DNA from 2 places in the Pseudomonas sp. TE3899 genome. Region 2 is predicted to be linked to the other one. Evidence: riboswitches for the same ligand, from Rfam matches in the RefSeq annotation. Region 2 holds a riboswitch; the other holds the start of a gene.
The links. A riboswitch is a leader RNA that binds a small molecule or an ion and turns the genes downstream of it on or off. The one in region 2 is predicted to bind cobalamin.
Positions count from the first base shown of each region.

Region 1: another riboswitch for cobalamin. It lies ahead of cobO (cob(I)yrinic acid a,c-diamide adenosyltransferase); the one in region 2 lies ahead of cobW (cobalamin biosynthesis protein CobW).

Region 1 covers NZ_JBWBQR010000001.1:3,071,755-3,076,160, forward strand. Annotated here, with positions in the region: gene cbiB (adenosylcobinamide-phosphate synthase CbiB) at 1-137, opposite strand, end outside; gene bluB (5,6-dimethylbenzimidazole synthase) at 134-790, opposite strand; gene ACZ89E_RS14020 (cobyrinate a,c-diamide synthase) at 787-2,082, opposite strand; gene cobO (cob(I)yrinic acid a,c-diamide adenosyltransferase) at 2,079-2,690, opposite strand; cobalamin riboswitch at 2,772-3,002, opposite strand; gene ACZ89E_RS14030 (hypothetical protein) at 3,156-3,740, shown strand; gene ACZ89E_RS14035 (PQQ-dependent sugar dehydrogenase) at 3,807-4,406, shown strand, end outside.
Region 2 covers NZ_JBWBQR010000001.1:1,791,804-1,796,209, reverse strand. Annotated here, with positions in the region: gene cobM (precorrin-4 C(11)-methyltransferase) at 1-387, opposite strand, end outside; gene ACZ89E_RS08045 (cobalamin biosynthesis protein) at 483-896, opposite strand; gene ACZ89E_RS08040 (CbtA family protein) at 893-1,600, opposite strand; gene ACZ89E_RS08035 (CbtB domain-containing protein) at 1,612-1,806, opposite strand; cobalamin riboswitch at 1,924-2,152, opposite strand; cobalamin riboswitch at 2,355-2,569, shown strand; gene cobW (cobalamin biosynthesis protein CobW) at 2,666-3,730, shown strand; gene cobN (cobaltochelatase subunit CobN) at 3,734-4,406, shown strand, end outside.

The DNA of each region.
Region 1 (4,406 bases), 1.3 Mb from region 2:
CCGCGGCCACCGGAGTTGAATCGTTGCTCGATGCGATCGGCAAAACCACCGAACGCCACCAGCGGATGCCAGCGTTTGGGTTCACCCAGCAGCGCATCCAGCGCCACGGCGGCGACACTCAAAAACGCCACACTCATTGACTCACTCCCCAATAATTTTCGTACAGCAGCTCACTGAGCGGACGCGCCTGCGCCCAGCCTTCGAGCACCAGCATCGGCGCCGGATAGAAGGCCTTGACCGGGCCCAGGCACAACACAGCCAACGGCTTGGCACCGGCGGGCAAACCCAGCAGGTCGGCCAGCGCTTGCGGCTCGAACAACGACACCCAGCCCATGCCTAATCCTTCGGCGCGGGACGCCAGCCACAGGTTCTGGATCGCGCAGGACAGCGAGGCCATGTCCATTTCCGGCAAGGTGCGACGGCCGAAGATGTGGCGCTCGCGGTCGTCCATCAGCGCGGCGACCAGCACTTCGGCGCAGTCGTTGATGCCTTCGACCTTGAGCTTCATGAATTCATCGGTGCGCTCGCCGAGGGCTTCGGCGGTGCGGATGCGTTCTTCTTCCACCAGTTGCTGGATCTGCCCGCGCAGGGCTTTATCGCTGATGCGGATAAAGCGCCACGGCTGCATAAGGCCGACGCTGGGCGCCTGGTGCGCGGCTTCGAGCAGGCGCCGCAGGAGTTCGGGTTCGACGGTGCCGCCGCTGAAGTGACGCATGTCGCGACGTTCGCCGATGGCGCGGTAGACCGCCGCGCGCTCAGCCGCGCTGAACGCAAGATCCTCTGGCTTCATGGCTTGAACAACGCCGCCATCGCTTGCGGGTTGGACGGGAAATAAAAGTGCACGTAGGAAGCGGTCATCCGCCCGTCCCGATAAACCGCTTCGGCCCCGCGCCCGCCGTTGGGGCTCAGGCCCCGGGCAATCGGTTCCAGCTCGGTGCTGGTCAATGAGTGGTGGTAGGTGTGTCCGCGCAACAAGCCTTCCGGCAGTTCCACGGCTTGCAACGCCAACGCGGCCAGACGCTTTTGCATCACGGCGTCCCCGGCCAGCAAGCCGACCAGTTCTGCGCGGGTGCCTTCGACATCGGTCAAGGAATCGAGCAGGTACAACATGCCGCCGCATTCGGCGAGCAAGGGTTTACCTGCTTGATGGTGCGCACGGATTGCGCTCAGCATCGAAGTGTTCTGCGCCAGCGCCACATGGTGCAGTTCCGGATAACCACCCGGCAGGTACAGGCTGTCGGCTTCGGGCAATTGGGTATCGCGGATCGGCGAGAAGAACACCAGCTCGGCACCCATCGCCCGCAGCAGATCCAGGCTGGCGCCGTAGGTGAAGGCAAACGCTTCGTCACGGGCCACGGCAATGCGCACGCCTTTGAGTAACGGTTCAGCGGTGATCACGTCCGGGGCGGCGAATTCGACAGCGGGTGGCAGCGCTACCTCGCAACTGCTGGCCAACGCATCGGCAGCGGCATCGAGGCGCAGATCGAGGTCGTTCAACTCGCTGGCCTGGACCAGACCGAGGTGACGGCTGGGCAATTCGATCCCGGTTTCCCGGGACAGCGCGCCGTACCAACGCAGGCCTTCGGTGAGGCTGCCTTCGAGCAATTGTGCGTGACGCAAGGTGCCCACGCGGTTGGCCAGGACGCCGGCAAACGGCAAGTCCGGTTGATACTTCGCCAGCCCCAACGCCAAGGCGCCAAAGGTCTGGGCCATGGCGGTGCCGTCGATCACGCCGAGCACCGGCACGCCGAAATGCCGCGCCAGGTCAGCGCTGGACGGCGTGCCGTCGAACAACCCCATCACGCCTTCGATCAGGATCAGGTCGGCTTCACCCGCCGCTTCCCACAACAGCCGACGACTGTCCTGCTCGCCGACCATCCACATGTCCAGTTGATACACCGGCGCACCGCTGGCACGCTCAAGGATCATCGGGTCGAGGAAGTCCGGGCCGCATTTGAACACGCGCACTTTACGCCCCTGATTGCGATGCAACCGGGCCAGCGCGGCGGTGACGGTGGTCTTGCCCTGGCCGGAGGCCGGCGCGGCAATCAGTACTGCCGGGCAGTGACGGGGTTGACTCACAGCTCGACGCCTTTTTGCGCTTTGATCCCGGCCTGGAACGCGTGCTTGATCACGCCCATGTCGGTGACGGTGTCGGCCAGCTCGATCATCTCCGGCTTGGCGCCGCGACCGGTGACCACCACGTGCTGCATCGGCGGGCGGGCCTGCAAGTCGCTGAGCACTTGATCGAGATCGAGGTAGCCGTGCTTGAGGGCGATGTTCAGTTCATCCAGCACCACCAGGCCGATCGACGGATCGCGCAGCAGCTCGCGGGACACTTCCCACGCGGCTTCGGCGGCGGCGATGTCACGCTGACGGTCCTGGGTTTCCCAGGTGAAGCCCTCGCCCATCACATGAAAGCGCACTTGCTCCGGGAAGCGGCGGAAGAACAGCTCTTCGCCGGTGCTGTTACGCCCCTTGATGAACTGCACCACGCCGCACTGCATGCCGTGGCCCATGGACCGGGCGAGCATGCCGAAGGCCGAGCTGCTTTTGCCTTTGCCGTTGCCGGTCAGCACCAGCAGCAGGCCGCATTCGTTCGGCGAGTTGGCGATGCGTTCGTCAATCACGGCTTTTTTGCGCTGCATGCGCGCCAAGTGGCGTTCGTCACGATCGGGGGTATCAGTCATGGGGGAGCTCTCCGTTGAGGCTGGATAACGGCGGGCAGGCACAAGAATAGACGGCGAGAAGCCTGGCATCGCCCACCGTGATGCCGCTGGATGGATCAGGCCGGTCTCCGGGCTCATGAGCGGTTTGCACCGGACTGCGCGCCTTCCCATGTTTTTCAACACAGTGGCTCTAGGCGCAGTTTTTCACTCATTTACCGTTGCGGGGGCAGCGCCGGGATCGTGATTGTGCACACGTGGGGCAAATCACTCACCGGCTTCCCTGTTTCACTCTGTCGACCGCAGCCACAGAGCACCTGAAACAAGCCGCGAAGGTTAGAGGGTTGGGGGTGGAGCGTCAATTAAAGCCGGGACGCCACTGGGCGAATAACTGCCGTCGATCAATTATCTGCCGCTATTCTTGTGCCACAGGCTCAGCGATGATATCAAAGAGCCACATCTCACAACACAATAACAAGGGTGAGCCACATGCAAGGCATGATCATCAGCAATCCGAAGCTGGAATTCCTGCGCCCGCTGCTGGAACGCTGGTTTGACTGTATCGACCGCTACAACGCCGTGCGCGGCGACAACGATACGCCGTACTGGTTTGACGAAAAGGCCAACCTCAGCCTGCTGTCGGCGGCGGCCTGGATGGCGGAAATGGTCACGCTGCAACAAACGCCGACCCGCAAGCAGGTCGAAGAAGGCGAACGCAATGCCCGCGCCGACCTGTTTATCGCCACCAGCGACGAACGCACTTACCTTCAGGCGACCCAGCGTTGGCCCAAGGTCAATAGCCTGAACCTGACACAAGCCCTGGTCGATATCACCAGCGACGCCAAGCGCATCAGCTACGCCAGCGACCTGAAACTCGGCTGCCTGTTCGTCGCCCCGCAAAAGGCCCAGCAAAGCGCGACCCCGGAAGAACTCCAGGACATGGTCGACGACCTGCAAAAGGAACACACCTGCGCCGTGGCCTGGTATTTCCCCTACGCCTACCGCAAATTGCGCAACGAAGCCGGCCACTATCACCCCGGTATCGCCGTGCTGTTCAAAGAGGCCCGTGGTTGACGGGTTGAACCATCGCGCTTTTTTACTTCTCTATGATTAAACAGTGCATTCATAGGGAAGATCAGCATGCGCAAGCCCCAGCTCGTTTTCGTCATTGTGCTCGCCGGAGGGCTTGTTGCCTGCGGCGAGCATTCCAGCCTGCAAGTCACGGACGGCACCGGCCCTTCGCCCAAGTTGCCAGAACCGAACAAAACCCTGATCCCGACGGTGAACATCGCCCCGGCGATCGGCTGGCCGGCCGGTGCCAAACCCACCGCTGCAGCCGGCACGCAGGTGGCAGCGTTTGCCGAAAATCTCGATCACCCGCGCTGGCTCTACGTGCTGCCCAACGGTGATGTACTGGTGGCCGAAACCAACGCGCCGCCCAAGCCCGATGACGGCACAGGCATTCGCGGCTGGGTGATGAAGAAAGTCATGGGTCGCGCCGGTGCCGCCGTGCCGAGCCCCAACCGCATCACGCTGCTGCGGGACAAGGACCACGATGGCGTGGCCGAAACCCGTACGGTGTTCCTGGAAAACCTCAACTCGCCGTTCGGCATGACCCTGGTCGGCAATGACCTGTACGTCGCCGACACCGATCGTTTGCTGCGTTTTCACTATGAAACCGGCGATACGGCGATCAAGTCAGAGCCCATGAAGGTCATCGACCTGCCGGGCGGCACGCTG
Region 2 (4,406 bases):
CGAGATATCCGGCAACGTCAGTTCGGCACCCAATAGCGCCGCGCAAGCCGCTGTCGCTGTGACGCCGGGAATGATTTCAAACGCAATATCGAGTTCACGCAGGTAGCGAATCTGCTCACCAATCGCGCCATACAAACTCGGATCGCCAGAATGCACCCGCGCCACATCCTGCCCCTTGGCGTGAGCGGTCTTGATCAATTCAATGATCTGTTCCAGGTGCAACTCGGCGCTGTTGACCACCGTTTCCGCCTGGTGGCCTTCCAGCACGGCCGCCGGCACCAGCGAACCGGCGTAGATGATTACCGGGCAGCTGCGAATCAGCCGCTGGCCTTTGACGGTGATCAGTTCCGGGTCGCCGGGACCTGCGCCAATGAAGTAGACGGTCATCATCCGTTCCTAAAATAAAGAGCTGTCAGAAAAAGGGCTTGGGCAAGGCTTCAGATGAAGATTGCTCATGATCGAGGCGGGGATTATCGGGGATTTCAGGCAGCGCAGGCCAATGCGAGCGTGGCCTGGGCGTATTTCTGTCGTGAAATCAGCAGCTTCGCCGGGGCCTGGGCCAGGTGTTCAGCCAGGGCCAGGGCGGCGCTTTCCGCGACGCCGTAACAGCCGGTGCGTTCGAACGCGATCTGCGATTGATGGCTGAGTTGCGGCTGATAACCGGCCAATTGCTCACTGCTGAAATACATCAATTCCAGCCCCAACTGCGCGGCCAGTTCGATCAGGCCAGGCTCATCACGCTTCAGGTCGATGCTGGCCAACGCCTTGATCTGCCGAAGTTCGATTTGATGCGCCTGCAGTGCCTGATCGAGCAGCGCCCGCAGCGTGCTGGCGGGACAGCCGCGCTGGCAGCCCAGGCCGACCACTAGCGTCGGCGCTGTGCGGGTGTCAGTCATGCGTGGGATTGGCCATCGCTTTTGCGGCGGAACAACCAGGCGCTGATCAGGCCCAAGGCCAGCCAGAACACCACGTTGGTCAACTGCGAAGCGATTTTGAACTGCGATTCCAGGGCTTCCGGCGCCAGCATCGAGTGCACTTCCGGTTGCGGTGCGCCAATCACATGCGGAACCGAGAGGATCGCCACGCCGAGGATCTTCATCAGCCAGTGGCGGCTGAACACGATCAGCGCGATGCCGACCGCGGTGGAGGCGGCGGTGCCAACCCACCAGATCTGCCGTTGTGCCAGGTCGGCGGCGGCCGTGCCCGGCAATTCCGGTGGCAGGCCGAGGGTCGGCGCCAGTACGAAGGTCGCGTAGCCCGCCAAGCCCCAAAGCAGGCCCTGAGCGGTTTTGGTCGGCGCGCGCAGGGTGTAGAGACCAGCGAGCATCAACGCGAATCCGACGGCGACCACCAGGTTACCGCCCGTGGTGGACAGCACGCGCTGCCAGCCGTCTTCCGGCTCCCAGGCTTCGGCGTCGTGAGTGTGAGCGGCCATGGCGCCGTCGGTGTGCTCGTGAGCAACCACGGCCGCAGGCTCGGATTTTTCATAGGTTTCCGCCTGAAGAATCAGCGGAGCAACCCAGAAACTTTGCAGCAGGGTCAACAACAGGGCGGCCAGCAACCCGGTAAAACCTGCGGTTTGCGCAATACGCTTGAACATGTCGGCAGGTCTCAATGGCACGGGAACGCGGAGCTGTGACGGGTATCGTGGGCGGCGTTGTGCACCGCTTCGATGTGCGAGAAACCGGCGAAATACACCAGGCACGCACCCAGGATCGACGCACAAACGGCGGCGGTCAGGCGTTGGCTCAGGGTTGTGGTGCTGCTGGCGGTGCTGCTGTGGTCGGTGCTGCTGATGATCGACATGGCGCTTCCCTCTGGTCTGTCAGCGGGTGATTCGAGCGCATGAAAACCCTGCAAACGAGCGTGCAGAGGTTTAAACAGCGCCCGCCCACCGCGGGTTTGTTATTCAGTGATCGTAGTGGTCACTTTGTGTTGCGGGCCGGTCTCCGGGCTCACGAGGGGCTTGGGCTTGCGCCGAAACCTGCAAGAATCGCCTTCCCATGCCGAACTGCCGGCACAGTGGATCTGATTCTTCGCTCGCTTACCGTTGCGGGGGCAGCACCGGACTGACATGACTTTAGAGTAAAGCACATGATTCACCGGTTTCCCGTTTCACCCTGTGAAGGGCACCCGTAACAAGGCGCACAGGAGAGCATGGGCGGGGGCGGGGAGTCAATTGGCAGGGGTTCTCAGTTAAAGACCGAGTCGCTGCCTTCGCGGGCAAGCCTCGCTCCTACAAGAGCGCCGCCGTCCCATCGAAAGCCGAACGCGGAGCGTCCGTTGAGGCATTCCCACGCAGGGCGTGGGAACGATCATCACCCCGCAGACGTTGACCCGCCCCCAACCGATGCGTAGCCTTGCGCTTTCGAGGTTCTTCGGCGTCTGCCGAAGCTAAGAAGGGAACGCGGTCGATGCCGCGGCTGCCCCCGCAACTGTGAACGGTGATGTTCGCTGCCACGCCACTGCAAGCCCTGTCCAAAGGGTTCGCGGGAAGGCGCAGCGAATGCCAGGCCACCAAGGCCGGCGCACTGGAAGCCAGGAGACCTGCCTCGAAACGAATTCTCACTACAACCGGGCGGGGTGATCCGGTGGCGAAATCTTCCGCGCATTCATCGCCGCGGTTGTCGTCCCGTATGCCCGCCACCTTGCCAAAGGGCATCCGATGAAAACACTGGCCAAACTCCCCGTCACCATCGTTACCGGCTTCCTCGGCTCGGGCAAAACCACCTTGCTGCGCCACATGCTGGACAACGCCCAGGGTCGCCGCATCGCGGTGATCGTCAACGAGTTTGGCGAGCTGGGCATCGACGGTGAAATCCTCAAGCAGTGCTCCATCGGCTGCACCGAAGAAGAAGCCAACGGCCGCGTCTACGAACTGGCCAACGGCTGCCTGTGCTGCACCGTCCAGGAAGAATTCTTCCCGGTGATGCGCGAATTGGTAGCCCGTCGCGGCGACCTCGACCACATCCTGATCGAAACCTCGGGCCTGGCCCTGCCAAAACCCCTGGTCCAAGCCTTCCAGTGGCCGGAAATCCGCAGCGCCTGCACGGTTGACGCGGTGATCACCGTGGTCGACAGCCCGGCCGTCGCCGCCGGCACCTTCGCCGCGTTCCCGGATCAAGTCGACGCCCAGCGCAAACTCGACCCGAACCTGGACCACGAATCGCCCCTGCACGAACTGTTCGCCGACCAACTGGCCAGCGCCGACCTCGTGATCCTCAACAAGGCCGACCTGATCAGCCCGGAAGACCTGGCCCGCGTACGCCTGGAAGTCGCCGAAGAACTGCCGCCAGCGGTCAAAGTCATCGAAGCCAGCAGCGGCCGCGTACCACTGGACGTGCTGATCGGCCTCGGTGCCGGCTCCGAAGAACACATCGACAGCCGTCACAGCCACCACGATCACCACCACGGTGACGGCGATGACGACCACGATCATGACGCCTTCGATTCTATCTCCATCGAACTGCCCCAAGCCGACGAAAGCCTGCTGATGGACGCGCTGACGCAACTGGTGGTCAAGCACGGCATCCTGCGCGTTAAAGGTTTCGCCGCGATCCCGAACAAACCGATGCGCCTGCTGATCCAGGGCGTGGGCACGCGTTTCGACAAGCACTTCGACCGTCAGTGGGGCGCCGATGAAGCGCGCACCACCCGTCTGGTGCTGATCGGCCAGGAATTGGACGCCGCGCAACTCGAAGCGCAACTGCGCGCCGCGCTCAGCGTTTAAGCCATGCACCTGCTCAGGACCCAGCCCGGCGGTTTCGTGTCGGATGACAACATCGCCGACCTTGGACAAACCCCCGCCGAGCTGGTGATCCTGTGCAGCGGCGACTCCAGCCTCGCGCTGCTCGCCGAAGCCGCGCAGCAGTTGCCCGACGACTACCCGAGCGTGCGCCTGGCCAATCCGATGCAGGTGCAGAATCACGCGTCGGTGGATTTGTACGTCGATGAAGTGCTGCGCCACGCCAAGGTGATTCTGATCTCGCTGCACGGCGGCATCGCCTATTGGCGTTACGGTGTCGAGCGGCTGGTCGAGCTGTCCGAACGCGGCGTGCAACTGATCCTGGTGCCCGGCGATGACCGCCCGGACCCGGAACTCAGCGACTTGAGCACCGTGGGCGCTGAAGACCGTGATCGCCTCTGGCAGTTTCTGCGTCAGGGCGGCATGGGCAATGCCCTGGATTTTTTCCGTTGCCTGGCCAGTCGCTGGCTGGACCGGGACTACGCCTGGGCCGAGCCACAAACCCTGCCGCGCACCGCGATCTACCACCCGAAAAAAAGCCCCGCAGAACTGAGCGATTGGCAAGCCGACTGGCAGGCCGATCAACCGGTGGCGGCGGTGCTGTTCTACCGCTCGCATTTGCAGGCGGCGAACACCGGTTTCATCGATATTTTCTGCCAGC